Regions from separate parts of the Pectobacterium versatile genome, predicted to be linked through region 2. Evidence: predicted binding sites of a transcription regulator. Region 2 holds the regulator's gene; the other holds the start of a gene.
What was found. The regulator ArgR, encoded in region 2, controls arginine synthesis, uptake and breakdown. The targets are predictions, from matches to a motif close to ANTGAATAAAAATACANT.
Positions count from the first base shown of each region.

Region 1: the regulator ArgR is predicted to act here: its motif matches at 11,363-11,380, upstream of argF (ornithine carbamoyltransferase).

Region 1 is NZ_CP034276.1:446,730-462,243, forward strand. It holds gene EIP93_RS02055 (pyridoxal phosphate-dependent decarboxylase family protein) at 1-1,020, opposite strand, end outside; gene EIP93_RS02060 (MFS transporter) at 1,072-2,328, opposite strand; gene EIP93_RS02065 (winged helix-turn-helix transcriptional regulator) at 2,482-2,928, shown strand; gene EIP93_RS02070 (YhbP family protein) at 2,938-3,405, shown strand; gene EIP93_RS02075 (Rossmann-fold NAD(P)-binding domain-containing protein) at 3,494-4,147, shown strand; gene nrdG (anaerobic ribonucleoside-triphosphate reductase-activating protein) at 4,159-4,623, opposite strand; gene nrdD (anaerobic ribonucleoside-triphosphate reductase) at 4,705-6,843, opposite strand; gene ridA (2-iminobutanoate/2-iminopropanoate deaminase) at 7,244-7,630, opposite strand; gene pyrI (aspartate carbamoyltransferase regulatory subunit) at 7,729-8,193, opposite strand; gene pyrB (aspartate carbamoyltransferase) at 8,209-9,144, opposite strand; gene EIP93_RS02105 (NanQ anomerase/TabA/YiaL family protein) at 9,594-10,061, shown strand; gene argF (ornithine carbamoyltransferase) at 10,109-11,116, opposite strand; gene rraB (ribonuclease E inhibitor RraB) at 11,492-11,917, shown strand; gene EIP93_RS02120 (GNAT family N-acetyltransferase) at 12,019-12,522, opposite strand; gene EIP93_RS02125 (YjgN family protein) at 12,816-13,997, shown strand; gene EIP93_RS02130 (M48 family metallopeptidase) at 14,153-15,190, shown strand.
Region 2 is NZ_CP034276.1:759,197-774,710, reverse strand. It holds gene ftsH (ATP-dependent zinc metalloprotease FtsH) at 1-821, opposite strand, end outside; gene rlmE (23S rRNA (uridine(2552)-2'-O)-methyltransferase RlmE) at 869-1,498, opposite strand; gene yhbY (ribosome assembly RNA-binding protein YhbY) at 1,642-1,935, shown strand; gene greA (transcription elongation factor GreA) at 2,064-2,543, opposite strand; gene dacB (serine-type D-Ala-D-Ala carboxypeptidase) at 2,812-4,245, shown strand; gene cgtA (Obg family GTPase CgtA) at 4,313-5,485, opposite strand; gene EIP93_RS03550 (DMT family transporter) at 5,745-6,710, opposite strand; gene rpmA (50S ribosomal protein L27) at 6,800-7,057, opposite strand; gene rplU (50S ribosomal protein L21) at 7,077-7,388, opposite strand; gene ispB (octaprenyl diphosphate synthase) at 7,645-8,616, shown strand; gene EIP93_RS03530 (DNA-binding protein) at 8,694-9,068, opposite strand; gene EIP93_RS03520 (DNA-binding protein) at 9,317-9,703, opposite strand; gene EIP93_RS03515 (helix-turn-helix domain-containing protein) at 9,891-10,154, shown strand; gene mdh (malate dehydrogenase) at 10,224-11,162, opposite strand; gene argR (transcriptional regulator ArgR) at 11,632-12,102, shown strand; gene tsaD (tRNA (adenosine(37)-N6)-threonylcarbamoyltransferase complex transferase subunit TsaD) at 12,188-13,201, opposite strand; gene rpsU (30S ribosomal protein S21) at 13,430-13,645, shown strand; gene dnaG (DNA primase) at 13,800-15,514, shown strand, end outside.

The sequences.
Region 1 (15,514 bases), 310 kb from region 2:
TGCCCATACCGGAATGCCGCGCGGACGACGGGAAAATTCGAGCGTCAGATTCTTCTGCGCATCGCGTGCCGCACTGGAGTAAACCGCATCTGCGTTCATCGCCTCGGCCAGCACGTCCGCATCGCGGCAAATCGCCATCGCACAGTCGTAGGGGGTGTTCAGCCATTTATGCGCATCCGTTGTCCAACTGTCGGCCAGTTCGATGCCGTCGGTGAGCGCCGCGTGGGATGAGGCTCTGGCCCAGAGTCCGAATGCACCATCAACGTGAACCCAGGCACCCGCTGCTTTCGCAATGGGGATGATCTGCGCAAAGTCATCGAACTCGCCCGTGTTTACCTCGCCCGCCTGCAAACAAAGAATCGTACGATCGTCCAGCGGAGGAAGCTGTACCACATCGATCTGCCCAAACGCATTAACGGGCGCGATGCGTAAATGGCGTAGCCCAAAGCCGAGTACGCGCAGCGCTTTCTTGACGGTGATGTGCGTCAGTTCCGAAATCACGACCTTAATTTCAGGCGCGCCGTTCAGTCCATCGTTGTCAAAATCCCAGCCCTGTTTTGCCAGCAGGGCACGACGCGCGGCGGCTAAACAGGAAAGCGTACAGGCGGTGGCGCTGGTGCCGAACCCCACGGCGCTTTCTTTGGGTAAGCTCAGCGCATCGAGCACCCAGCGGCTGGCGAGGCGTTCCAGCGTGGCGGATACCGGCGAATTATCAAAGGTGGAGGCGCACTGATCCCAGGCGATCATCAATCGTTCGGAGGCGGCGGCAACCGGTAATGAGGCACCGATAACAAAACCGAAATAGTTCGGGCCATTGGAGGCGGTGGTGGCCGGTGAACCGACGTCATCCAGCAGTGCCAGCGTGCTTTCGGGCGAGAAGCCCTGTTGCTGCAGCGTTTCATCAAAACGAGCCAGCGCCGCGATGGCATCTGCATCGGGGAAAACCCGACGCTGTGCAGCCTCAGCCAGATAACGTCGGCCGCGCTCGTCGGCATCAGCCAGTAAAGTCAGTTCGCTCATGCTTTTTCCCTTATCAATATGGTTCTTTTATCAAGAAACGTTGTTTCGCTATCACGATGGTGTGGATACGGTCGGTGACGGAGCCGAAACGTGCAGCGTCATTTTCCAGAAAAGCAGCGCCAGCAGGCTGACGGTTGCACCAAGGAGGCACACGGCTGACCAGCCCGCAGCGTCATACGCCGCGGTGGTTGCCATCGCACCCAGCCCGCTGCCGATGCTATAAAACAGCATATAACAGCCAACCAGACGGCTGTGCGCATCAGGATGCGTCTTGAAAATCATGCTTTGGTTGGTGACGTGAATGGCCTGTCCGCCCAGATCGAGCACGATGATGCCGACCACCAGCGCGAAGAGAGAATAGGGCGCCAGCCACAGCGGCAGCCACGATGCCAGCAACAGTAACAGGGCGATGCCGCTGACCCACTGTTCTCGCCCTTTATCGGCCAACGAACCCGCTTTCACCGCCGCCAGCGCGCCGAGAATACCGACCAGACCAAACGCACCGATAACCGTATGAGAAAAGAAATACGGCTCGCGACTCAGCGGCAGAACTAACGCGCTCCAGAAAATGCTCAGGGCAGCAAACATCAGTAAAGCGATGACGCCACGTATTTGCAACACCCGTTCTTTACGCAACAGGGTCAACATAGAAATCAGCAGCGCGGAATAGCGCGGGCGTTGCCGGGCTGGTGGCTGATGCGGTAGTGCGCGCCATAAAAGAACGGCAAGCAGGAGCATCAGCAGCGCTGAGAAGAAGTACACGCTGCGCCAGCCTGCTAGATCGGCGATGAAGCCGGATAGCACGCGCGCCAGCAATAGCCCAATCACCACGCCGCCCTGTGCAGCACCGACAACGCGCCCGCGCTCTTGCGGGGCGGCAGCCGTCGCGGCATAAGCAATTAGACCCTGCGTCATTGCTGTGCCAAGCATGCCCACGGCCAACATGCCGATCAATAAAGACAGAGGCGTGGTGGATAGCCCAACGGCGATCAGCGCCATGATGAGCGCACCCAATTGGGCGAGCATCAGATAGCGCCGATTGAGAATATCGCCTAGCGGCACCAGCAGAATTAATGCCAGCGCACAGCCAAGCTGCGTTGCGGTCATCACGCCGCCAACGGCAGCGATACTGATGTGAAAATCTACCGATAATGCATCCAGCAGCGGCTGTGCGTAATAGACATTGGCGACGCTGAGGGCGCTGGCACAGGCAAACAGCAAAACTAAAGCGCGCGGCAATGTCATCTGCGTGCTGTAAAGATCGCCTTCGGTGACGGATGACGTGGTATGAATAGGGCTTGTTTTCATCGTATTTGCTTTCATTACTCAATTTGGTTTCAAAATAAAACCACTTGAAGCATAAATACTCTGGTTTTATTCTGCAACCAAAAAACGTGCGGTCAGTTTTCAGCCTGTGGGTAAGGCAGGTAGGATGAAAAGGAAAAAGGAGAGGAAGTATTCATGGTGAAGCGCAAAAGTCTGAAAGAGGATGCGTGTCCCGTCGCCCGCGCGCTAGATGTGGTTGGCGATCGCTGGGCGTTGCTGATTATCCGCGATGCCTTCGACAATCGCCGCCGTTTCGGCGATTTTCAACGCAGTTTGGGTGTTGCTAAAAATATTCTTACCGATCGTCTGCGTACCCTGGTTGAGGAAGGCATTTTGTCCGTTCAGCCCGTTTCCGAAAGCTCGGCCTATCAGGAATATATCCTGACGCCAAAAGGCGAACAGCTATTCCCACTCGTTGTGGCGCTACGCCAGTGGGGGGAGCAGCAGCTGTTTGCGGAGGGGGAACCTCACTCCCTGCTATTGGATAAACACACCGGCCAGCCTCTGCAAACCATGCTGCCGCATTCTGCGGAAGGGCAGTTAGTGGTCGGGCAGGATACGTTCGTTCAGAAAGTGGATTGAGGCAGCGTAATGCAGAAAGAACCGAGAGAAAAAAGCAGCGATCTTGAGGCAATCTCCCGCTATTTGAAGAAGTTGCACGTACTGACGTTGTGCGTGGGTGAAAATTCGGAATTATGGTGTGCGAGTTGCTTCTATACTTATGACGATCAACAAATAGCCTTCTATCTAATGACAGAGTTGCAGACGCGCCACGGTGAAATCATGGCAAGGTTGCCGCAGGTGGCCGGCACGGTCAGCGGCCAGCCGAAGAGTGTGATGCTGATTAAAGGCGTGCAGTTTCGGGCGCAGGCGGTGCAGTTGGAGGGAGATGACGCGCAGCAGGCCAGAGCACGGTACAACGCGCGTTTCCCTATTGCCCGTGCATCGCAAGCGCCGATCTGGCGACTCGATCTGACAGAAATCAAAATGACGGACAATATGCTGGGCTTTGGTAAGAAACGCCACTGGCAGCGCGACGAGCAGACTCTTCAGCGCTAATCGTTCTTCAGGGATAGCGGTGTCATAGATAAGAACATAAACGTAAAAAGATGGGATAGTGAAAGACGTAGAGCAAGGGGGAAAACCGATGAGCCGAGTACTGTTATTAGGTGCAACGGGGTTAGTGGGGCACGAATTGTTAGAGCTGTTGAAAGCCAATAATCGGGTAGAGACGATCTATGCGCCGACCCGTAAGCCGCTGGCATCGTCGGAGAAAGTGATCAATCCGCACGATCCCGATCTGTCTGCCGCGCTGGCGCAATTGACCGACTCTGTCGACATCGCCTTTTGCTGTCTGGGATCGACGCTCAAGACGGCAGGCAGTAAGCAGGCGTTCCGCTATGTGGATTACACGCTGGTGGTGGAAGGATCAAAAGTGGCGCTGGCGCTGGGTGCGACGCACCTGTTGGTCGTCAGTTCGCTGAGTGCGAATGCGACGTCGCCTTTCTTCTATTCGCGAGTGAAGGGAGAAGCGGAAAAATCGCTGCGTCAGCAAGGCTGGCAGCATCTGACATTAGCGCAGCCGTCGATGCTGCTAGGAGAAAGAGAGGACAGCCGTCCGCTAGAAAGTCTGGCCGCCCCGCTGTTCCGCCTGTTCCCAGCAAAGTGGCGAGCCATTGAGGGGAAAACGGTCGCGCAGGCGTTGCTGAATCAGGCGTTCTCACCCGAGCCCAAAGCGCGGGTTACCGTGCTGGAATCCGATCAATTACGTTCACTGGGTAAACAGCAGGCGCTTCAGTAGCCTCCTGTCGATCAACGCAGGCGGTGGACAACCTGATTGCTGCTGCCGCGCCAGATCAGTGCGGGATCTTTCAGATCTTGCACAAATTTTCCATCGACTAACACGTTGATGAGATCGACCACCCGCTGCTGCTCCGGCGTAAGTTCCGCCAGCACGTAGCCCGTCCAGACCCAGATATCTTTGCCTGGGCATTCCGCGCGTATCCGTTCGACCAGCCGCAGGATATCAGGCACATTCTGAGGATGAAGCGGATCGCCGCCAGACAGCGAAATTCCCTGCCGGGGGATCGCTGTATCCTGGAGATCGGCGATGATCCGATCTTCCTGTTCCTGCGTAAACGGCTGACCGGAGTTGAGTCGCCAGGTGCTTTTGTTGTAGCACCCCACGCACTCATGCACGCAGCCAGCGACAAACAGCGTGCAGCGGGTGCCGGGGCCGTTGACGACATCAACGGGATAATACTGGTGGTAATTCATGCTGTAGAGCCCATGTTATGAAGCGGGCGCGTGTTGACGGTGCCGCGAAAGGTGGGCCGCATTGCTGCGGCCCTGAAGGGATTACCCCAGTTGACCGTTACCTAAGTGTTTGATTCGACGCTTCACTTCTTCCTGCTTACCAGCGTTGAATGGGCGTGCATCCGGGCTGCCGAGGTAGCCGCACACGCGGCGCGTGACGGAAACGCGGGCCGAATCGTGGTTACCGCATTTCGGGCAGGTGAAGCCTTTGCTGGTGCACTCGAATTCACCAGTGAAGCCACACTCATAGCATTCGTCGATCGGCGTGTTGGTGCCGTAGTAAGGCACGCGGCTGTAGCTGTAATCCCACACGTCCTCCAGCGCTTTGAGGTTGTGTTGCAGGTTCGGATATTCGCCGTAGCAAATGAACCCACCATTAGCCAGCGGCGGATAGGGCAGCTCGAAGTCGATTTTCTGATAAGGGTTCACCTTCTTCTCCACATCAAGGTGGAAGCTGTTGGTGTAATACCCTTTGTCCGTCACGCCCTGCACGACGCCAAACTCGGCGGTATCCAGACGGCAGAAGCGGTCGCACAGGTTTTCACTCGGTGTGCTGTACAGGCTGAAGCCATAACCCGTTTCGTCTTTCCACTGCTCGGTGGCGGCTTTCAGGCGAGTGATAACGGCCACGGCTTTGGCACGCAGCGCCTCGTCATCAAACACATGCGTTTGGCTACCGAAGAGCGCGTTAATCGTTTCATGCAGGCCGATATAGCCCAGCGAAATCGAGGCGCGCCCATTCTTGAAGATGTCCGCAATGCTGTCGTCCGCTTTTAAACGCACGCCGCACGCGCCTTCCATATACAGGATTGGCGCGACGCGGGCTTTCACGCTTTCCAACCGCGCAATGCGCGTCATCAGTGCTTTCTTCGCCAGCGCCAGACGCTGGTCGAGCAGCGTCCAGAAGCGATCTTCATTGCCTTCGGCCTCCAGCGCAATGCGCGGCAGGTTCAGGCTGATCACACCTAAGTTATTGCGGCCGTCGTGAATCTGCTGGCCGTTTTCTTCATAAACGCCGAGGAAGCTGCGGCAGCCCATTGGCGTTTTGAACGAACCGGTGACGTTCACGACTTGATCGTAGTTGAGAATATCTGGGTACATGCGCTTGCTGGCGCACTCCAGCGCGAGCTGTTTGATATCGTAATTCGGATCGCCCGCTTTGTGGTTCAGACCGTCGCGGATAGCAAAGACCAGTTTCGGGAATACCGCCGTTTTGTGGTTTTTACCCAGCCCGGCAATGCGGTTGCGCAGGATCGATTCCTGAATCAGACGCGATTCCCAGCTGACGCCGAGCCCGAAACCAAAGGTCACGAACGGCGTCTGGCCGTTAGCGGTGTGCAGCGTGTTAACTTCGTATTCCAGTGACTGGAAGGCGTCGTAGCACTCTTTTTCCGTGCGGGTTAAAGCATAATTTTCCGCATCAGGAATCTGCCACTCTTCTGCCACCGCTTTATGTTTAGCATGGCTGGCGGTGACGAACGGCGCCAGAATTTCATCAATACGGTTAATCGTAGTGCCGCCATAAATGTGGCTGGCGACCTGCGCGATAATCTGTGCGGTGACGGCGGTAGCGGTTGAGATCGACTTCGGTGGCTCAATCTCCGCGTTGCCCATTTTGAAGCCGTTGGTCAGCATGCCGTTCAGGTCGATCAGCATGCAGTTAAACATTGGGAAAAAAGGCGAGTAGTCGAGGTCGTGATAGTGAATCTCACCGCGCTCGTGCGCCAGCACTACATCACGTGGCAGGATGTACTGTTTGGCGTAATGCTTGGCGACAATACCTGCCAGCAGATCGCGCTGGGTGGGAATCACTTTACTGTCTTTGTTGGCGTTCTCGTTCAGCAGCGCCATGTTGCTCTGCTCGACCAGACCGCGAATTTCCTGATTCAGGCGACCGTGGCGCTCACGCGCAATATCGCGGTCATGGCGGTATTCGATGTAGGTACGCGCCAGTTTTTTGTAATTGCCGGACATCAGCAGGTTTTCGACCGCGTCCTGAATATCGCGGATATCCACGCGCGATTTATCCTGCATTTGTTGAGCGACCGCACAGGCCACAGTTGCACAGTAGTCTGCATCATTGACACCGGCTGCATGTGCCGCGCGTTCGACCGCCTCTTTGATACGCACTTCATCAAAAGGCACCTGGCAACCGTCCCGTTTAATCACTACTGGTTTCACGTTTTCTTCCTCTGGAAAGGTTATCCACAGGCGAAAACCGTAACTGACAAGGGTTACAGAGGGCTGTGGATGACACTGTGGATAAACACTATATGTAGTTCATGTTTACAGGATAGGCACTATATATTGAAATTGCGTAGGGGTGCTTGCGCTTTTATCGCTGTAAAATTGATGTAGAGCAAAGAAATCCTCATGTCGCGGGGAATTTGAGCCTGAACAAAAAATAGCCAAAAAAGGCGGTGAGAGTGGGAAGGCTTGCTACGCGCGGCTTGGCGGAAACTTGTTTGTTTTTTGACCGTGATGTGTGCTGGGAATGTCAATAATGTTGTTGTGGTGAAAGAAAGAACAGAAAAAAAGCGCACCGGTTACCGTGCGCTTTTTAGGGATATTGCGGTGATATTTAGCGACGAACGGCGATCGCTTCGATCTCGATCTTCACGTCTTTTGGCAGGCGTGCGACTTCAACGCAAGAGCGAGCCGGGAACGGCGCGCTATGTTCGTTGAAGAAGGCTTCATACGCGGTGTTCACGAGAGCAAAATCGTGCAGGTCTTTCACGAACACGGTCATTTTCACGATATCGGAAACTTTCAGGCCAGCGGCTTCCACAATCGCCTGAACGTTTTCCAGTGACTGACGCGTCTGAGCGGTGATGTTATCTGCCACCAGGCCGCTTTTCGGGTTCACGGGGATCTGGCCGGACGTGAAGATCATGCTGCCAAGGTCGACGCCCTGAACATAAGGGCCGATGGCGGCTGGGGCGTGCTCAGTGCTGATAATGCGTGACATGGTATCTCCTTGATGGGGGCGTAAAAGAAACGCGGACGCCGCCATTATTCAAAAAAGCCCCGCCACAGGCAATGTTCATCGCGGGGCAATGCAGAAAACTAGCGATCTTGCAGCACTGCCTGACGCTCAAACTCTTTCTCGCAGTACTTACACTTCAGGTGAACGTCGCCGTCGCGCTGCTTCACGCTGAATGACGACGACACCGGCTCGCTGCGGCTGATGCAGTTGCTGTTCGGGCAGGTGAGCACGCCGGTAATATGGTCTGGCAGCGTCGGCACCAGCTTGCGTACCACGTCATACTCATCAATCTGATTGACGGTAGCCTGCGGTGCGTAGATCGCCAGCTGGTTCGCCTGTTGTTCAGTCAGGAAGACGTTCTCGATCTTGATCAGATCTTTGCGCCCAAGGTGGTTGGACGGCAAGTTCAGGCCGATGGTGATGCGCTGGTCTGTCGCGGTCAGTTTAAACAGCGTCAGCAGCTTAAAACCCACCTGTGCGGGAATGTGGTCGATCACCGTGCCACGTTTGATCGCTTCAACCTGTAATTTATTATCGTGTGTCATGATGGTTTCTTCCTCTTACAGAACCAGTTCGCGATTTAAGACCAGCGCCAGCAGCGCCTGACGGGCGTAGATTCCGTTGCCTGCCTGTTGGAAATAATAGGCGTAAGGCGTGGCATCCACATCAATGGTGATCTCATCGACGCGCGGCAGCGGGTGCAGCACTTTCAAATTCGGGCGGGCGCTGTGCAGGTCGGCGGCGCGCAGGACAAACTGGGATTTGATGTTGATGTATTCAGACGGGTCCAGACGCTCTTTCTGAACGCGCGTCATGTACAGAATATCCAGCTCGCCGACGACATCGTCGATGCTGTTGTGCAGGCTGTAAGCAATATTCTTCTCTTTCAGCATGCTCAGAATGTAGTCCGGCATCGCCAGCGCGTCGGGGGCGATGAAGTAGAAGCGATTACCTTCAAACTTCGCTAGCGCCTGCGTGAGCGAATGCACGGTGCGGCCATATTTCAAATCACCGACCATCGCGATATTGATGTTATTCAGTCGGCCCTGCGTTTCCTGAATGGTGAACAAATCGAGCAGCGTCTGCGTCGGGTGCTGGTTCGCGCCGTCGCCGGCGTTCAGAATCGGAATACCGCCGGAGAATTCGGTTGCAAGGCGGGAAGCGCCTTCCTGCGGGTGACGCATCACGATGGCATCAACGTACTGGCTGATGACGGAAATGGTATCTGCCAGCGTTTCGCCCTTTTTCCCCAGCGACGTGTTGTTGCTGTCAGCGAAACCGACGACGGAGGCGCCGAGGCGATGCATTGCGGTTTCAAAGGATAAACGTGTCCGGGTGGAGGCCTCGAAGAAGCAGCTGGCAATCACTTTATGTTTCAACAACTCAGGCTGAGGATTGGCTTTCAGACTGGCAGCGACACGCAGCGCCAGTTCCAAATCTTCCCGACTGAGGTCGTTAATCGAAATAATATGTTTTTGATAGAGCGGATTGACCATGTTGTCTTTCTCCTAACGTGTACACAGGAAATGTCGTATCTGGTTGCCCGGATTGTGGGCCAAAAAAAAGCCCCTCATTGAGGGGCTTTCTTCATTGAATCATTGAGCAACGGAAAGGAAAACGCTAGCTGGCTGCCGGATGGCAGTTGTGGTTGAGAACCAACATAAGCAGCGGATTTTTTGGTGTAACGGTGCATGACCCCTCCCGGCAAACTGTCGGGGATTATACGCGCCGACTAGGCTATTTCAAGCAGAAAACGTGGTTTTTTACGCATCGCAATCGGTTGCGGGTCGCGTGCCGTATGCATAACGTTCGTCAGTGAAAGAAGGCCGATTGAGAAGAGTGGTGGGCAGTTCACTTTTTCGTATTAACACGCTGGCGGGCGTCACATTTGGAGAGTATAAGGATTGTAAAACAGGGTTTCATTTTTATATTAACGAGGGTTTTTATGATTACTGGCAACGTCCACCACCTTGAACTGGTTCCTTATCTGCCTGCCAAACTGCGCGAAGCGATTGAATACGTGAAGCAAAACATTACGGCAGACACGCCGTTGGGCAAGCATGATATCGAGGGCAACAGCGTGTTTGTGTTGATCTCTAACGACAGCACCGATCTGCTGGAAAAACGCCGCGCCGAGTATCACGCCAAATATCTGGACATTCAAATTGTACTGTCCGGTGTGGAAGGGATGACGTTCAGTAATCTGCCTGCGGGCAAGCCGGATACCGATTGGCTGGCGGATAAAGACATCGCTTTCCTGCCTGCGGGCGAGCAGGAAAAACAGTTTGTGATGCAGGAAGGGGATTTTGTCGTCTTCTTCCCAGGGGAAGTGCACAAACCGCTGTGTGCCGTTGGTGAACCTGCGCACGTGCGCAAAGCCGTAGTGAAAATCGACGCGTCTCTGGTGGTATAAACCGCCGGAAAGCCTACCCCTCCCCGTTCTGGGGAGGGAAGTCAATCTTAATCCTGTACCAGCGTGGCGACCATCACCGCTTTGATGGTGTGCATGCGGTTTTCCGCCTGATCGAACACGATGCTGTGCGCGGATTCAAAGACTTCATCCGTGACTTCCATTCCACCGTGCAGACCATACTGCTCCGCCATTTGTTGGCCCATCGTCGTCTGATCGTCGTGGAACGCGGGCAGGCAGTGCAGGAACTTCACCTGCGGATTACCCGTCGCGGCGATCATCGCCATGTTCACCTGATACGGTTTCAGCAGCGCGATACGCTCTTTCCAGGTCTCTTTCGGTTCCCCCATGGAAACCCAGACGTCGGTATAAATGAAATCTGCGCCCGCGACGCCCGCGGCGATATCTTCCGTCAGCGTGATACTGCCACCGGTTTGTTCTGCCGCCGCCTGACACTCAGCCACCAGACCGGCATCCGGCCAGCAGGCTTTTGGCGCAACAAGACGTAAATCCAGCCCGGTCAGTGCGGCCGCTTCCAGCATGGTGTTACCCATGTTGTTGCGTGCATCGCCAGCGTAGACGAGCGTCATCTCTGACAGCGGTTTACTCGGCAAATGTTCCTGCATTGTCAGCAGGTCCGCCAGCAGCTGCGTAGGGTGGAATTCGTTCGTCAGCCCGTTCCAGACCGGGACGCCCGCGTATTGCGCCAGCGTTTCGACAATTTGCTGGCCATAGCCGCGATATTGAATGCCGTCGTACATTCTTCCCAGCACGCGTGCGGTATCCTTGATGGATTCTTTATGGCCGATTTGGCTACCGCTTGGGCCGAGATAGGTCACTTGCGCGCCCTGATCGTATGCAGCAACTTCGAAAGAGCAGCGAGTACGAGTCGAATCTTTTTCGAAGATGAGTGCGATGTTTTTACCTTGCAGGCGGCGGGCTTCTGTCCCGTTTTTTTTATCGGCTTTCAGTTTCGTTGACAGGGCTAAAAGATGGGCAATTTCTGCGGGTGTAAAATCCATTAACCTTAAAAAATGACGCTTATAGAACGGTTGCATGATGTATCTCTCCATGTGGCTCAACACTATCCCCGTCATACTTCAAGCTGCATGTGCGTTGGCTTCTCTTACTCACCCCAGTCACTTACTTGAGTAAGCTCCTGAGGATTCGCGCGATTGCCGCGTTACGAGGCCCATAAATGAGCCTCGCCCTAAAGGGCCAACGCTTTGCGTTGTTCAAAACGTTAACGTTTTGTCCTGCAACTCGAATTATCTAGGGCATATCTATTGGATTAAAAACTATCTTTTGAATTAAAATTCACTTTATATGTGTAATTATTCAAATTCAAGTGGTGATATCAAACTTTGTGGTGGAGCAAGCCGCAGGGCTGTGGGACAATAAGTAATATTACGTCGTTTAATGAGGACTGAGGCATGGCAAACCGCGAATTACTGGAAGAGCAACGGGAAGAGACACGCCTGATCATTGAAGAACTGCTGGATGATGGCAGCGATCCTGACGCGCTCTATACCATTGAACACCATTTCTCTGCTGAGAAGTTTGAAGTGTTGGAAAAAGTCGCTGTAGAAGCCTTCAAGCTGGGTTATGAAGTGACGGATGCGGAAGAACTGGAAGTGGAAGATGGTGTGTTGCTGATGTGCTGCGATGCCATCAGTGAAGTTGCGCTGAAGGCGGAACTGATCGACACGCAGGTAGAACAGCTACTGGCGCTGGCAGAACGCCACGGCGTGAATTACGACGGTTGGGGCACCTACTTCGAAGATCCAGATGGTGAAGGCGAAGAAGACGGGGATGATGAAGATTTTTATGACGAAGATGATGACGGCAAGCGCCACTAAGTCATTAATCTCGAAGAACACGCCTCACTGAATGCCGCAGGAACACCCTGCGGCGTTTTTTATTCGGTATGACAATGCGTGATTACCGTACTTTCAGCCTATTACAGTACCTTCAACATCGTTACTTCACAGTCGGTGTGGCCCGTGTTGCCCATTGCGTGGGGAATCGACTCGAAGCCCAGCGACTCATACAGTCGGATCGCGCTGGTCAGGTGTCCGGTTGTTTCCAGATAGCAGCGGCGAAAGCCGTGCTGACGAGCAAAATCAAGCGCCTGTATCGCTAGCTGACGTGCCAGCCCTTTGCCCCGCACGACGGGTAAGAAATACATTTTCTGTAATTCACACACATCTTCTTCGCCTGCGACCAGCGGGGCAATGCCGCCACCGCCAACCACGCGGCCTTCATATTCAACCACCCAGTAGGCGCTTTTCGGCTGGTTATACAGGGCAAATAGCGCATCCAAATTCGGATCGGAAACGGTATAGCCTTTATCGGCTGTCAAACCAAATTCAGCAGAAACCTGACGGATGACCTGAGCGATAGCGGCATCGTCCTGCGCGGTAATTGGGCGTACCTGAAGATTGGCGGAGGTCGCGGTTGTCATAATACGTACTCTTGTTCTTACGGTTTACGAGGGGGAATGATCCTAGCCGATTGTAATACCATTTCAGACCACATCGATGCAACGCCTATCCCCGTCATACTTCATGTTGGCTATGCGTTAACCTCTTTGCGGGCTTCTCTATTCCTTGTAATTAATAAGTATATGAACTTGTTTGGTTGCTGTTAACTTTTATTGTTGTCGTTAACAAGACGTGCTTAAATAAGCCGCTTTTTGTATGCCAGTAACGCTTTTAAGCGCTTTATTAGGCTTATTTCTTTTAGGATGAAAGGTTTATGACAATCAATACTTCAAAAAATAGCACGCAGCATCGCGTGCAGTTTCATGGTAAGGCTGGGGAATATTTTGCAATTTGGCTGGTGAATGCGTTATTAACGGTAATCACCTTGGGTATTTATTCTGCCTGGGCGACAGTGCGCCGTCGCCGTTATTTCTACGGCAACACGGAAATTAACGGTGACCGTTTTGATTACCACGCACAGCCCATTCAGATCCTCAAAGGGCGTTTGCTGGTTATCGCCGGTATTATTCTGTTTTATATCATAATGGGGATGTCACCCGTTCTCGGTACTATTATCGCACTGGCATTTGCGGCACTGATTCCAATTATTGTAATCCGCAACTGGCGTTATGACGCCATTATGTCCAGCTACCGTGGTGTCCGTTTTAACTATCACTGCCAGACGGGCCGCGCCTATTGGGTGTTGCTGCTTTGTCCTATTCTGCTGTTACTGGCTTTTTATGCCGTGTTGGCTGTAACTCTGTTGATTGGCTCGCAGAGCGATAGCCCGATTCTGATCGGATTTATTGTGCTGGCAGTTGCTATTCCGGGATTTGCCGCGGTGAATGGCATCATGAAAATGATGCAGCTCGATTTCTATGTTAATAACCTGTTCTTCGGCAAAACAGCGTTTAAAGCGGAATTGGCAAAAGCAGCGTTTATTAAGTTCGCCCTGATTAGCCTGCTGATTTTTGTTCCTTTCCTGATCGCATCGCTGTCATTCATGAGCTCATTCTTTTTCACGCTGTTCCAAACTATTATGATGGGCGGCGGAAATGAAGATCTTGTACTGATGATGCTGCTGAGCAACGTCTTCAATATGATCATGATGTTCGTTGTAGCGCTGCTGGGTGTGCTGGTTTCCAGCAGCTATCTGGTGGTCGCACAGCGTAATTATCTGTTTAATCAGACATCGCTGAATGGTGGTGTGAAATTGCACTCTTCCATGCAAACAATGTCTTACATGGGGTTGCTGATAACCAATAGCCTGATCACTATTTTCTCTTTGGGTTGGGCTGCTCCTGTGGCAGAGATTCGTCACGCACGCTATATCGCGAATGCGACGGCGGTTGAAGGCGATCTGGCACTGCTGCACGTTCAGGCCCATCAGGACACAGCAAACAGCGCACTGGCCGAAGAAGCCGTGCAGGCGCTCGATTTGGGTGTCGGTCTCTAAAACTATCTCATTAGGACTATTTTACTTGCCATTTTGAACCAGGGCAGTGCTCGCAATCCTCACGTACTACGTGTACGCTCCGGTTGCTGCGCGCTGTCCGTGCCCAAACTGGCTGCGACAATAACGCCTAATGGGATAAGTTATAAGGCAGGAATATGAATATTGAGGGGCATTATCAATACCCCGGATTGGCGGCCCGTGTGGCCGCTTCTCTTCATTTAACGGACAACGGTTCGATGATGGTGCTGAACACCGAGTCATCGAACACGACATTTGCGTTGGAGCAGGTCACGGTTTCTGATGCGCTGGGTTCTATTCCTCTGACATTAACGTTTCCTGACGGCAGTCGCTTTGTTCCTGCCGACGATCCTGCCTTTCGCACATGGTATTCCGCACGACGTCGCCCAGGACTTGTCCATCGTTTGGAACGCCATAAGCGTGGCGTCATTCTCACGCTACTCGCCACAATCTTACTCGTCATAAACTACGTTTACGTGGTACTGCCGTGGGCAAGTTCTGCGCTGGCGCTACGGATGCCTAGCACTATCGAACAGCAACTGGGACAAAATACGCTAAAGCTGTTACGGCACAGTGATTTTAAGCCTTCTAAATTGCCTGTTGAGCGCCAGCAGGCGATGCAAGCGCTGTTTCAACAGGTCATGCCCGCTGATATGCGGGAAGACAAAACGCCACTGCGCCTGGAGATCATGTCCGCGCCTATCGGGCCGAATGCTTTTATGCTGGCAGATGGCACGCTGATTATCAGTGACGATCTGGTGAAGCTGGCGAAAAGTGACAACGAGCTGGCCGCGGTGATGCTGCATGAAATGGGACACCACGCCTATCGCCACCCAATGCGCATGGTGGTGCGTTCATCGCTGGTATCGCTGACTTTCATGTGGATGACGGGAGATGTCAGCGGCGTGGGGGATACCTTGTTGCAGTCTGCCGCTTTTATCAACGAGATGCAGTTTTCCCGCGATATGGAACGGGAAGCCGACGCATGGGCAATAGCAGAAATGCAGCAGCAAGGGCGTTCGCTTCAGTCGATGCAGGCGATGTATCGGGCCTTGATCGCTAACGACCGCAGTCAGGATGAAATTGATTCTCTGGATTTACCGGACTGGCTGAGTACGCACCCGGATATGGATGAGCGGCTGAAAGCCATTGAAAGCGAGATGAATAAGCACTAATCCTCAGTTCTCGATTCTCACCTCCGATCTAACCCTGCCTTGTGTTAATCGTGTGTGGTTTCACCGCACACGACCCCTTTCTATACTCGTCATACTTCAAGTTGCATGTGCGTTGGCTACGTTCAGTCACCCGAATCACTTACCTGAGTAAGCTCATCGGGACTCCCTCTCTTGCCGCCTTCCTGAAACTCGAATTATTTAGAGTATGATTATATTTTTGAGCAAAAAAAACGCACTTTGCTGTTTTTATAAACGCGAATGTCGAGTGAAAAGCATGAGCTACGTAGCCGGACGATTAACAGGAATGCGTTAAATATCATCCTA
Region 2 (15,514 bases):
CGTTCATCGTGACCACCGCCCAAACCTGCACCACGCTGACGGCCAACGGCGTCGATTTCATCGATAAAGATGATACAAGGCGCGGCTTTCTTCGCTTGTTCGAACATGTCACGAACACGAGAAGCACCGACACCTACAAACATTTCAACGAAGTCAGAACCAGAAATCGTAAAGAAAGGCACTTTCGCTTCACCAGCAATCGCTTTTGCCAGCAGCGTTTTACCTGTTCCCGGCGGGCCGACCATCAGAATGCCTTTCGGAATTTTACCGCCCAGTTTCTGGAAACGGCTAGGTTCGCGCAGGTACTCGACCAGTTCGCTAACCTCTTCCTTCGCTTCGTCACAACCAGCTACATCAGCAAACGTCGTCTTGATCTGATCTTCAGTCAGCATACGCGCTTTGCTCTTGCCGAAGGACATAGCGCCTTTACCGCCGCCGCCTTGCATTTGACGCATGAAGAAGATCCAGACGCCAATCAGTAACAGCATCGGGAACCAAGAAATAAAGATAGAAGCCAGCAAGCTCGGTTCTTCCGGCGGCTCACCAACGACTTTCACGTTCTTCGTTAGCAGGTTATCCAGTAGCTTGGGGTCATTGACAGGAATGTAAGTCGTGTATCTGTTGCTGTCTTTTTTGATAACACTGATCTCACGCCCGTTAATACGTGCTTCACGGACCTGATCCTGATTCACTTCAGTCAAGAAGGTTGAATAATCCACCCTACGGCCATTCGACTCGCTGGGCCCAAAGCTCTGGAAAACAGACATCAGCACAACTGCGATGACTAACCAGAGAATTAGGTTTTTCGCCATGTCACTCAAGGGATTAACCTCATATTACAACTGTGTTAAAAAACAGCGTTAGGGTACTACAGTTTGCGCCCTGTCGCTACAATATACACTTCACGAGACCGGGCACGTGAGGCGTCTGGTTTACGAATTTTCACTTTCGTAAACAGGGAGCGAATTTCCCGCAGGTATTCATCAAAACCTTCTCCCTGAAACACTTTCACCAGGAAACTTCCGCCTGGTGCTAATACATCCCGACACATACCAAGTGCTAATTCAACCAGATACATCGACTTCGGAATATCAACGGCTGGTGTACCACTCATGTTAGGGGCCATGTCAGACATCACCACCTGAACTTTGCTATCGCCAACCCTTTCGAGCAAGGCTTTGAGGACCACTTCATCACGAAAGTCCCCTTGCAGGAAATCGACGCCGACAATCGGATCCATCGGTAAAATATCACACGCGATAATTCGACCATTTCCACCTATTTGCGTGACCACATACTGTGACCAGCCGCCAGGTGCCGCGCCTAAATCCACAACTGTCATACCGGGTTTAAACAGTTTGTCGCCTTGCTGTATTTCGTCAAGTTTAAACCAAGCACGTGAGCGCAGCCCTTTTTTCTGGGCCTGCAGCACATATTTATCGCTAAAGTGTTCCTGCAACCAGCGACTGGAACTTGCAGAACGCTTTTTATTCGCCATCGATTTTCCAACTATTCTCAGTAACACGCTCGTGGTGGGGAGAAACTTCTCACATATTACCAATCAGAGCAGTCAAATTGGTTATAATCATGAGATGGCGGTAGAATGACCCGTTTTCAATCCCAACCTAAGTAAAAAAGACAATGAACCTAAGTAATAAACAAAAACAACACCTGAAAGGCTTGGCACATCCGCTAAAACCGGTTGTCATGCTGGGCAATAACGGTCTCACCGAAGGTGTTCTGGCTGAGATCGAACAAGCATTGGCACATCACGAGCTGATCAAGATAAAAGTAGCGACAGAAGATCGCGAAACCAAGGCCTTGATCGTGGAGGCAATTGTTCGTGAAACGGGTGCCGCTAACGTTCAGGTTATCGGCCATACGTTGGTACTCTACCGGCCTGCAAAAGAACGTAAAATTGTGTTACCACGATAACACTTTTTATTTCAGGATACTCGGTTTTAACGGAAAGGTGCCATGCCTCTCGGTTAGAGAAAAGGCCGCAAGCGGCCTTTTTCTTTTCTTTACAATTTTTGCTGTTTTAATCAACAATCCGGCAAAATTTATAGATATTCGACCTTCAGGATCTCATATTCCACGTCGCCGCCCGGCGTACGGATAACCACAACGTCATCCTGCTCTTTGCCGATCAGGCCACGCGCGATAGGGGAATTCACAGAGATCAGATTCTGTTTAAAATCCGCTTCGTCATCGCCAACAATCCGATAGGTTTGCTCTTCTTCGTTATCCAGATTCATCACCGTCACGGTCGCGCCAAAAATAACACGCCCGTTGTTCGCTGACATTTTCGTGACATCGATAACCTGTGCGTTAGACAGTTTTGCTTCAATGTCTTGAATACGTCCTTCACAAAAGCCCTGCTGCTCACGTGCGGCATGATATTCTGCATTTTCTTTCAGATCGCCGTGCTCACGCGCTTCGGCAATCGCGGCAATAATTTCAGGTCGACGCACAGATTTCAGGTGGTCAAGCTCTTCGCGCAATTTTTCAGCGCCACGCAACGTCATCGGAAATTGTTTCATATTGTCTATACCTCTAAAAAAGTCCGTAAGACTCAAATAATCGTCATCCTGACGCGCTAAAAATCAAAGGCGACGGAGTCTCTGCAACGTGTCTGTCCTCACTGGACATAAAACAAAAGCAACCAGCCCCGGAACAAAATTTCCAGGCTAGCAGCGGTTTTGCATTTTGATACGTATTTTACCCCAGAGTTCAATGAGGGTCATCGTTTACTTTAGACCTTGTTGCGCCGTAGTATGACCACACGTTACCCCGTTATTAGCTGAGATTATGCGTTTTTCATCGATTGTTACCGGACTTGCCTGCGCTTTTGTTCTGCATGCCAATGCAGCTTCTGTTGAGGATCATCGCCAATATTTACCAGATGGTGCCAATTTGGCGCTATTGGTACAAAAAGTTGGCGCAACAACACCCAGTATGGCCTTCAATAGCCAGCAAATGGCGCTTCCGGCCAGTACGCAAAAGGTGATAACCGCATTAGCAGCATTACTACAGTTGGGTCCAGATTATCGATTCATCACCACGATGGAAAGCCACGGGCCTGTCACCAGCGGTATTCTGAACGGTAATCTCATCGTACGGTTTAGCGGCGATCCTACGCTTAAACGCCAGCAAATACGGAATATGGTGCAGGAATTAAGAAAGCGTGGGATACAGGAAATCTCAGGTGATGTGCTGATCGACACCTCAGTGTTCGCCAGTCACGATAAAGCGCCAGGCTGGCCCTGGAACGACATGACACAGTGTTTCAGCGCCCCTCCGGGGGCTGCGATTGTTGATCGCAACTGCTTCTCCGTCTCACTCTACAGTGCGCCTAAAGCAGGTGATAATGCGTTTATCCGCGTTGCATCCTATTATCCGGTACAGATGTTCAGCGAAGTCCGCACGCTGGCTAAAGGCTCATCCGATGCCCAATATTGCGAATTGGATGTGGTACCCGGGGAATTAAATCGCTTTACGCTTACAGGTTGTCTGGTTCAGCGCACAGAGCCGCTTCCGCTGGCATTCGCGATTCAGGATGGCGCCAGCTATGCCGGAGCTATCGTTAAAGATGAGCTACAGCAGGCAGATATTCGTATTAAAGGCAGCCTTCGCCGTCAGACGCAGCCAGGCCCAGCAGGAAGCGTACTGGCCCAGACACAATCGCCTCCGCTGCACGACCTGCTCACTATCATGCTGAAAAAATCAGACAACATGATTGCCGATACGGTCTTTCGAACTATTGGGCACGAGCGTTTTAGCGTACCAGGAACATGGCGCGCTGGCGCTGATGCCGTGCGACAAATTCTGCGTCAGAAGGCGGGTGTAGATTTAGGAAACAGCATTGTTGTAGATGGTTCAGGCCTGTCACGACACAACCTGATTTCACCAGAAACGATGATGCAGGTCTTGCAGTATATCGCACAGCACGATAATGAACTGAATTACATCACTATGCTTCCGCTTTCCGGCTATGACGGCACGCTGCGTTATCGTGGCGGCCTGCATGAAGCTGGCGTCGATGGCAAGGTTTCGGCTAAAACCGGGGCATTGCAGGGCGTATATAATCTTGCAGGCTTCATTACTACCGCAAGCGGCCAGCGCATGGCATTCGTCCAGTTCCTATCCGGCTATGCTGTGCCGCCAGAAGACCAACGCGCACGTCGCGTTCCTCTGGTGAGATTTGAAAGCCGTCTCTACAAAGATATTTATCAGAGCAATTAAAACAACAACGCGGCCTTACTTTGAGGGTAAGGCCGCGTTGGCGAGATCTGACTAGCAGGAGAACGAATTATTTTTGATAGATGATCTCAACACCTTCATCATCTTCATCGTCCCAATCATCATCCCACTCTTCTTCGGCTTCTTTTTCTATTTCAGCCAGTTGTTCGCGGTGATAATCATCCCACATGAACTCCACTTTTTCCGGTGCGCTTTCGGCAATCGCCGTCACTTTCGGATTCGCTTTCAGGAAGTTCATCACGTCCCAGCAAAGTGGGTTGACACCTTCACGGTTCGCCGCAGAAATCAGATAGTATTTATCATCCCAACCAAGCGCGGCCGCAATCTCTTTGGCACGTTTTTCCGCTTCAGCCTTATCGATCAAGTCAACCTTGTTGAAAACCAGCCAACGCGGTTTTTCTGCCAAGCCAGCGCCATACTGCTCTAACTCGTTGATAATGATCTTGGCATTTTCAATCGGATCTGACTCATCAATCGGTGCCAGATCAACCAAATGCAGCAGAACACGGCAGCGTTCAAGGTGTTTCAGGAAACGAATCCCCAGCCCCGCACCGTCAGACGCGCCTTCAATCAAACCTGGGATATCCGCTACAACAAAGCTCTGCTCGCTATCCATACGGACCACTCCAAGGCTCGGCACCAAGGTGGTGAACGGATAATCGGCCACTTTCGGCTTCGCTGCTGATACTGCGCGGATAAAGGTCGATTTACCTGCGTTAGGCAGGCCAAGCATTCCCACGTCAGCCAGCAACAGCAGTTCCAGCGTCAGCTCACGCTCTTCGCCTTTTGTACCATTGGTTTTTTGACGCGGAGCACGGTTGACTGACGATTTAAAACGCGAGTTACCCAAGCCATGCCAGCCGCCTTTCGCGACCATCAGGTTCTGTTGATGGCGAGTCATATCGCCCAGTACTTCGCCCGTTCCCTGATCAAGAACACGGGTACCAACAGGAACTTTAATCGTAATATCTTTACCACGTTTACCCGTACAGTCGCGACTTTGCCCGTTTTGTCCACGCTCAGCGCGGAAAGATTTTTCAAAACGATAGTCGATCAACGTGTTCAGGTTTTCGTCTGCCAGCAGATAAACGTCCCCACCATCCCCGCCGTCCCCGCCGTCTGGGCCACCGTTGGGAATATATTTTTCACGGCGAAAGCTGACACAACCGTTACCGCCATCGCCTGCCACAACAAGAATTGTGGCTTCATCTACAAACTTCATTGATTCTCTCCGCAAAAAACCAATAGAGAATATCTACGTGTTTTAGGCTTGTTATTGGTTCTTCTTGGCGTAACTTTTTGATTTTAAGGCATGTAGCGTATTTCTACTCACCATTAAAAAACTGACGCACCAGAACGCATTCCAGCAAAGGAGCGGATTGTACCTGCCCGCTCCAATAATTTCATCTGTATTAAAAATAAACAACACATGCAGACTGTCAAAAGATGGCTGTGACCGCTGCAATACGTTTTCTCTTAAGCTATTTTTTCGCTACCAATGGTGGCAGCACAGGCTCTTTCTTTCCAGGAAGGAAACGATGTCCAATAGCGGAAAACATGGCGCCAGCAACAACCACAAACGCACCGACGTAACCAATCCAATTCAATACTGGAGCAGCAAAGAAAGTCGGCCACCCTAATGCCAGCAGATCGGAAAACAGCAGCGTAAACAACGGCGTCAGCGTAATGACCGCACTAACCTGCGACGCCTGCCAGCGAGCCATTGCTTCCGCCAACGCACCATATCCAATCAACGTATTCGCACCGCAGAATAACAGGCAAATAAGCTGCCAGTTGCTCAGTTGAAAAATAACGTCAAGCTTGGCAAAAGGCGTGATAAAGACGACACACAGAACATATAACAAAAACAGAATCTGCTGTGATGTCAGACGTCGCAATAGAACTTTCTGCGCTACACCATAAGATACCCACACCGCCGAGGCGCAAACACCCAGCAGCACGCCCAGCGTGTAGTCTGTCAGTCGGGTAAAAATCTCAATCAGGCTGGTATTAAAGAACAGGAGCAGACCACAGAACAGCATGATCGCGCCAATGATCTGCGTGCCGCGCATCTTTTCCTTTAGGATAAGTACGCTGGCGAACATCATACCTACAGGAGAAAGCTGCCCGATAACCTGAGACGCTGTCGGGCTCAGATATTGGAGAGACGAGCTAAAGAAAACAAAGTTGCCCAGTAGCCCAGCCGTCGCAATCAGTAGCAGAACCCACCAGCGCCGATGCCGGAAAACCCGCATTGGCGGCAACTTTTTACGGGATGACAGAATAATGCCGAGTCCAATGGAAGCAATGAAAAAGCGATACCAAACAATCGTATAAGGTTCCATCACCACCAGAACCTGTTTCATGGCTATCGGTAACGCCCCCCAGCAAACAGCCGTAGTCAGCGCCAGACAAAGACCGATGCCCGTCTGTTGTTTAGTATTCATACTTATCCAGATGGTTTACTCAGAATCAGAATGTAAAAAGCCCCGCAAAGAATTGCGGGGCTTAAATCCGTCAGACCTAACGCGAAAAATTATTCAGCAACGATGCTAATAAATTTACGGTTTTTTGGGCCTTTAACTTCAAACTGAACTTTACCATCAGTCAAAGCAAACAGAGTATGGTCTTTCCCGCAGCCAACGTTAGTTCCTGCGTGGAATTTGGTACCACGTTGACGAACGATAATGTTGCCAGCCAGTACACTTTCGCCGCCAAAACGTTTTACGCCCAGACGTTGTGCGTTAGAGTCACGACCGTTACGGGTTGAACCGCCAGCTTTCTTGTGTGCCATTTAATCCGCTCTCCTAATCTTAAGCGCTGATGCCGGTAATTTTCACGTCAGTGAACCACTGACGGTGGCCTGCTTGCTTACGGTAGTGTTTACGGCGACGGAACTTAACGATCTTCACTTTTTCGCCACGACCATGAGCAACAACTTCAGCTTTGATTTTACCGCCATCGACGAAAGGAACGCCGATTTTGATTTCTTCACCGTTAGCAACCATCAGAACTTGGTCAAACTCAACGGCTTCACCAGTTGCGATGTCCAGCTTTTCCAAGCGAACGGTTTGCCCTTCGCTTACTCGGTGTTGTTTACCACCACTTTGGAAAACTGCGTACATATAAAACTCCGCTTTCCGCGCACCCGTTAATAGGTTTCAGAGCGCGCTATAAATATTCATAATAGGGCGCGAATTCTACGCAAAAATACTGAGGATGACAAGTGCATAATCAACGGATGTGAAGAAAAAGAATACAACGTATCAACTGCCGTTTATCTCTCTCATTTTTCAAGTACAATCAGCCCAATAAGTTCCGTCTTGCCGATATGCAACAGCAATCTTACGGCAGTGTTGAAGACATACGTTGGCATAAACCATGAATCTAGAACAAATTACAACATTAACTACGCAGGATATGGCAGCTGTTAATAACGTCATTCTTGAACAACTGAATTCTGACGTCGTTTTGATAAACCAGCTTGGACATTACATCATCAGCGGTGGTGGAAAACGTATACGCCCGATGATTGCTGTCCTTGCGGCCAGAGCCCTCAACTATAACGGTGATAAACATGTCACTGTCGCCGCGCTGATCGAATTTATCCACACAGCAACACTGCTGCATGATGACGTGGTAGACGAATCCGACATGCGCCGGGGTAAAGCAACGGCAAATGCCGCCTTTGGCAACGCAGCAAGTGTGCTGGTTGGGGATTTCATCTATACCCGCGCTTTCCAGATGATGACCAGCCTCGAATCATTACGCGTTCTGGCGCTGATGTCAGAAGCGGTGAACGTGATTGCTGAAGGCGAAGTCTTGCAGCTAATGAACTGCAACGACCCGGATATCACTGAAGAAAGCTATATGCGCGTCATTTACAGTAAAACAGCACGTTTATTTGAAGCCGCAGCGCAATCATCATCGATCCTTGCCGGCGCGACGCCAGAGCAAGAAAAAGCGCTTCAGGACTATGGCCGCTACCTGGGCACTGCGTTCCAGTTAATTGACGATCTGCTCGACTACAGCGCGGACGGTAAAACGCTGGGTAAAAACACGGGCGATGACCTCAATGAAGGCAAGCCAACGCTGCCGCTCCTGCACGCAATGCGTCATGGTAATGCAGAACAACGTTCGATGATTCGCAAGGCGATTGAAGAAGGAAACGGGCGTCATCTGCTGGGACCCGTTCTTGCCGCCATGCAGCAATGCGGTTCACTTGATTATACGCGTCAGCGTGCCGAAGAAGAGGCAGATAAGGCGATTAGCGCACTACAGCTGCTGCCGGAAACACCACACCGCGCTGCGCTCGAAGGCCTTGCCCACTTAGCCGTACAGCGCGATTTCTAACGTGGTGTAAGGTTCTATCAGATAAGATCGTTGATTCATAAGTAGCGCTGCCTTGCAGCGCTACTCGTTCGCCAGACTTAGGCAGTCTGGTCGAGTGTGACATCATCCAGCCGAGACAGCATCGCTATTGTCCCTTCACGCAAGATGAAATTAATCAGCCGGCTTCGTTCATCAACGGAAAGTTGATGGAAAATATGCACCCACGATGACAGCAGGGTCGGCTCATTATCTATACGATAATACTCGGTTGGCGGATTTTCTTTTACTAGCAGAGAGTTCCTGACCTCGTTCGGCAAACTGCGAATAGAATATTCGACACCGCGCCCTTGAACCCCTTTCCGCCTGCGCTTTTCCCAACCGTCGTCTCGTGCCCGCTTGTTCAGCCCCTGCGGCGACTTAGGCAATCCACCTACACCAACCAGCTCACTTGTTGCAAACCACTCTTTGTCCATACTCGTCACTCCCTTGTTTGTTTTGAACAGGCATTACGTCAACTCGCCCAAAAGTTTCCATATAGTAGACTATAATTACCTAAACCGCTAACTTTTACACGTTACCGACACACCTAAGTAATAGAAGAAATGATTAAATCCAGCGTGATGCCCAACCACCGCAGCCAGAGAAAGTGCTACAAAGCGACAGAAAATACAGATTCCTTTTCATCACTGAGGCTAAGTTCAGAAAGATCGCCAGTAACGAATCAGTCAATCACCATTGATGAGACAGGTTCCCCATCCGACGGTGTAATACCTAACTGGCTCAGCGTGGTTGACACCCCGACTCGCAGAATATAAGCGATTAGCTCATCTCTTTCTTTTTCAGATAGTTGCTGATAAATTTGCATCCATACGGCCAGTGCCGCAGGCTGTTTCGCCGAGTAGGCGGAAGGCTCGATTTCGAGTAATAGGGATTTTTTTACCGTATCCGGCAAGCTGTGAATTGAGTACTCCACTCCTCTTCCCTGGACGCCTTTACGGCGACGCTTCTCCCATCCATCCTCGCGGGCGCGCTTATTTAATCCTTGTCTTGATTTCGGAAGGCCGCCGACTCCAACCAATTCGCTGGTAGCAAACCACTCTTTTTTCATTGCCTTTCATCCTGATAGTGCCATCCCTAACAAAAACGCCCTTATTTGGAAATTAATTGAGAATTTTAAGGAAAATTAATGCTATATTATTTCCAAATAATAATGTCATGTTAGTTCGGCATATAACTAACATCCGTTATTTATACCACTAATCTACAGTCGTCTTATAGCAAATAAGGGAAGGATTATGATTTTAAGGAAACAAGACTGGCATCCCGCTGATATCATTGCTGCACTGCGCAAGAAAAACACGACGCTGGCGGCGGTATCGCGAGCGGCCGGATTAAGCTCATCTACGCTAGCTAATGCACTCTCACGCCCTTGGCCCAAAGGGGAGTGGCTTATTGCCGATGCGATGGGTATTCACCCATCAGAGATTTGGCCCAGCCGGTACTACAATCCAGAAACCAATGAGCTTATCGACAGAAAAAAACTCATCCGTCCCGATTAAAAAAGAAAAGCCGGAGATCGACATCTCCGGCTTTTTATTCAACGTCACGTATTACAAGAATCTCAATGATTAATTCTTGATGAACGTCTCGCCTAACTCAATGTCCTGCTTCAGTGTATCCAGCATGCTGTTAAGCGCGTTTTGCTCAAAAGCACTTAATGTGCCGATGTCTTTACGCTCGGCGACGCCGTCTTTGCCTAACAGAATCGGCTGAGCGAAGAAGCGGGCATATTTGCCATCGCTTTCAACGTATGCACATTCCACCACACCGTTTTCGCCTTGCAGCGCACGAACCAGAGACAGACCAAAACGTGCTGCGGCCTGACCCATAGACAACGTTGCCGATCCGCCACCCGCTTTGGCTTCAACAACCTCAGTACCCGCATTCTGGATACGCTTGGTCAGATCGGCCACTTCCTGCTCGCTGAAGCTGATACCAGGAACCTGAGACAGCAGTGGCAGAATCGTCACACCAGAGTGTCCACCGATAACCGGCACATTAATGTCCTGCGGCTGTTTGCCTTTCAGCTCAGCAACGAACGTGTTGGAACGGATGATATCCAGCGTTGTGACGCCGAACAGTTTGTTTTTGTCATATACGCCAGCTTTTTTCAGCACTTCTGCTGCGATGGCAACGGTCGTATTCACCGGGTTGGTGATGATACCGATACAGGCTTTCGGGCAAGTAACCGCAATTTGCTCAACCAGATTACGCACAATGCCAGCATTGACGTTGAACAGATCGGAACGATCCATACCAGGTTTACGTGCCACACCCGCGGAGATCAGCACGATATCTGCACCAACAAGCGCTGGTTTAGCATCTTCACCGCTATAGCCTTTGATCTTCACTGCTGTAGGAATATGGCTCAGATCGACGGCAACACCCGGCGTTACTGGGGCGATATCGTAAAGGGATAGTTCTGAACCTGAAGGAAGCTGGGTTTTGAGGAGGAGTGCGAGTGCCTGACCGATACCACCTGCTGCTCCGAGAACTGCAACTTTCATCCTAAACTCCTTATTATCATAAAATAAAAAAGTGCCGTGAATTCATTTGGTTATAAACAGAATATAAAAATGGGGATACGTGCAACCTACTTATCTTTCCACAAATGACACGAGAGACAAAAAATACGCTATGTCTCTAATAATAAATCAAAAACAACCATTCGTTTGAAAGGTAAGTAAAGTTAGTAAGCTATTGAGCTATAACGCGGTGTTCATTCACGTGCGTTTAACCAGTGCGCTACATTACACCGATCAATGGCGTCCGAACAACATCATTCTGATAACATTTGATTTACTTTTATGTGACGCAGGACGCATTTTTCGGACTACCCAAGAGTCGATTTTTTTTGAAAACAGCGACTAACGCATATCTGGTGAAATGGATTGGAATTATACGCGATTTAATTGCATAAAAATTCACACAACTGCATAATAGGAAGATTAACCATAACAATTAATCCGGTGCAGAATGCGAAATTCGACAAAACAAGAAGACCTCGTTAAAGCGTTCAAAGCGCTGTTAAAGGAAGAGAAATTCAGTTCTCAAAGTGAAATTGTTCAGGCATTGCAAGACGAAGGATTTGAAAACATTAACCAATCCAAGGTGTCACGCATGCTAACGAAATTTGGCGCCGTGCGCACACGCAATGCCAAAATGGAGATGGTGTATTGTCTCCCTGCCGAGCTTGGCGTCCCGACGACGTCCAGCCCGCTGAAGAACCTTGTACTGGACGTGGATTACAATGATGCCGTCGTCGTGATCCATACCAGCCCTGGCGCCGCGCAGCTCATTGCTCGCCTGCTGGACTCACTTGGGAAGTCAGAAGGCATTCTCGGCACCATTGCAGGGGATGACACTATTTTTACCACCCCAGCAAGAGGCTTCAGCGTCAAACAGCTTTACGAAGCGATTCTGGTGCTATTCGAACAAGAGCTGTAATCCGCTTATACGCTAATGTTTTTGCTACGCTTTCTTCACTACGTGTAGAGCAGCTATCTACACGTAGCGATTACCGCTCGAACGCTCACACCGCAGGCAATTCAGCCAACGGCCAACGTGGCCGAACAGATACGCCCAGCGTCTGGCTCGCGCCATGCATCAGACGTACACTGCCTGCATAGGCAATCATCGCGCCATTATCCGTACAGAATTCAGGCCGCGCATAAAACACTTCACCGCCGCGTTTCGCCATCACTTCACCTAAGCGCTGGCGCAGCGTCCGGTTTGCACTCACGCCCCCCGCCATGACCAGTCGTTTAAAGCCCGTCTCATCCAGCGCGCGACGACATTTTATCGCCAGCGTATCTACGACGGCGTCTTCAAACGCACGAGCAATATCGGCACGCGTTTGATCGTCATCACCATTGCTACGAATCGTATTGGCAGCAAACGTTTTTAGCCCAGAAAAACTGAAATCCAGCCCCGGCCGATCGGTCATCGGGCGCGGAAACGTAAAGCGTTGGGAATTCCCCGCCTGCGCCATTTTCGACAGCATTGGACCACCAGGATAATCTAATCCCAGTAATTTCGCCGTTTTATCAAACGCTTCACCCGCCGCATCATCAATCGACTCGCCCAGCAAACGGTACTCTCCAATGCCCGTCACGCTGATGAGCTGCGTATGACCACCAGAGACCAGCAGCGCCACGAAAGGAAACGCCGGCGGGTTATCTTCCAGCATCGGCGCCAGCAAATGCCCTTCCATATGGTGCACAGGAATCGCCGGTACACCCCAGGCGAATGCCAACGATCTACCTATCGTCGCGCCCACTAATAGCGCGCCAACCAAACCAGGGCCGGCGGTGTAAGCCACACCATCGATATCGTCAGCCTGTAACCCAGCTTCGCGCAGCGCCGCCTGAATCAACGGAACCGTTTTACGCACGTGATCGCGTGAGGCGAGCTCAGGCACTACGCCGCCGTAATCAGCATGCAATTTAACCTGGCTGTATAACTGATTGGCGAGCAAACCGGTTTCCGTGTCATAAATGGCCACACCAGTTTCATCACAGGATGTTTCGATACCCAATACGCGCATTGCTGTTCCTAACGTTGATGATGATACGAGCACGCGTTAAATGCCGCTTGCTTCAAACTGCAGATAGTCTACCATAAGCGGCCTGATTTCTGCGCTGGCCGTGGTTGGGCGTTTTATGATCACCGCAATGCTTTACAAAGACGTCACGTTTGCAGTAGAATTCCGCACCATTTTGAAAAGGCTGGCACAAGGCCAGCGGCAAACCGAATTTATTGAGGTGAGAGGCACATGCCGGTAATTAAAGTACGTGAAAACGAGCCGTTCGACGTAGCTCTGCGTCGCTTCAAACGTTCCTGTGAAAAAGCAGGCGTTCTGGCTGAAGTTCGTCGTCGTGAGTTTTATGAAAAACCAACGACCGAACGCAAGCGCGCTAAAGCTTCTGCAGTGAAACGTCACGCGAAGAAATTGGCTCGAGAAAACGCACGCCGCACTCGTCTGTATTAATTTTCAGGAGGGTTTCCCTCCAACGCGTGATTAATCCGCAGACTTAGCAGTTGCATACGTAAGGCCGTGCTTTCCGAAAGGAAGCGCGGCTTGTTGTCGTTTATAAGCTATATCCAATGTAATCACCTTACAGAAGGGTATACACCAGGGGCTTATGGCTGGACGAATCCCACGCGTATTTATTAATGACCTGCTGGCTCGCACCGACATCGTCGATCTCATTGACGCGCGCGTCAAACTGAAGAAGCAGGGCAAAAACTACCATGCGTGCTGTCCGTTCCATCACGAAAAAACCCCCTCATTCACCGTAAACGGTGACAAACAGTTCTATCACTGTTTTGGCTGTGGCGCACACGGCAACGCCATAGACTTTTTGATGAATTACGATCGTCTCGAATTCGTTGAAACCATTGAAGAGCTGGCCACCCAATATGGCCTCGAAGTGCCTTATGAAACCGGCACGGGCCCGACCCAGTTAGAGCGTCACCAACGGCAAAGTCTGTACGAATTGATGGGACAGCTCAGCGGGTTCTATCAACAAGCACTAAGCCAATCAGTCGGTACACCAGCGTTGCAGTACCTGCAACAGCGCGGTTTAAGCGCAGAAGTGATCAGTCATTTTGCAATTGGCTTCGCCCCGCCCGGCTGGGACAACGTTTTAAAGCGCTTTGGCCGCAATAATGATGACCGCAGCACATTGAACGATGCAGGCATGCTGGTGACTAACGATCAGGGCCGAATGTATGACCGCTTCCGCGAGCGTGTGATGTTCCCCATCCGCGACAAACGGGGACGAGTGATTGCCTTCGGCGGACGCGTATTAGGCGATGGTACCCCAAAGTACCTTAACTCGCCGGAAACAGAAATTTTTCATAAAGGTCGCCAGTTGTACGGCCTGTATGAGGCGCAGCAAAGTCACCCAGAACTCAAACGACTCTTGGTTGTTGAAGGCTATATGGATGTGGTGGCGCTGGCGCAGTTTGATATTGACTATGCGGTGGCATCGCTGGGTACCTCCACAACCGCCGATCACATTCAGTTACTATTTCGCGCCACAGACCTGGTGGTGTGTTGTTACGACGGAGACCGTGCTGGACGTGAAGCGGCATGGCGCGCGCTGGAAACTGCGCTACCCTATTTGAACGATGGTCGTCAGCTACGCTTTATGTTCCTGCCAGACGGTGAAGATCCCGATACGCTGGTGCGTAAAGAAGGCAAAATCGCCTTTGAGCAGCGAATGGAACAGGCCCTGCCGCTGTCGCAGTTTCTGTTTGAAACGCTGCAACAGCAGGTGGACATGAGTTCACCCGACGGTCGTACTAAGCTCAGCACGCTGGTGCTACCGCTGATAGGCCAGGTACCGGGAGAAACGCTGCGGATGTATTTGCGCCAGCAGCTCGGTAACAAGCTAGGAATTTTGGACGACAGCCAGTTGGACAGACTGCTCCCAAAAGTGGCAGAGCAAGCTCAATCCTACCAGCCGCCGCAACTAAAAGTCACAACTATGCGTATACTTATAGGACTTTTAGTACAAAACCCAAGATTGGCTGCAGAGGTGCCTGACCTCGCGCTGGAAGGCATTGAAGAAGACAAAGTGGCGGGTTTATCCCTGTTTCAAGACTTGGTGAAAACCTGCAACGCCAGCCCTGGGATGAACATGGGCCTGCTGTTGGAAAAATATCGCGACAGCAAGTACCGCAAACAGCTTGAAACCATGGCTTCATGGAACCATATGATCGTAGAGGAAGAGCTCGACGAGAAGTTCAGAATCAGTCTGGCAGAGCTCTACGATCAGCTGTTGAAACAGCGACAAGAAACATTGATTGCCCGTGACAGAACGCATGGGCTCAACGCCAAAGAAAAAAAAGA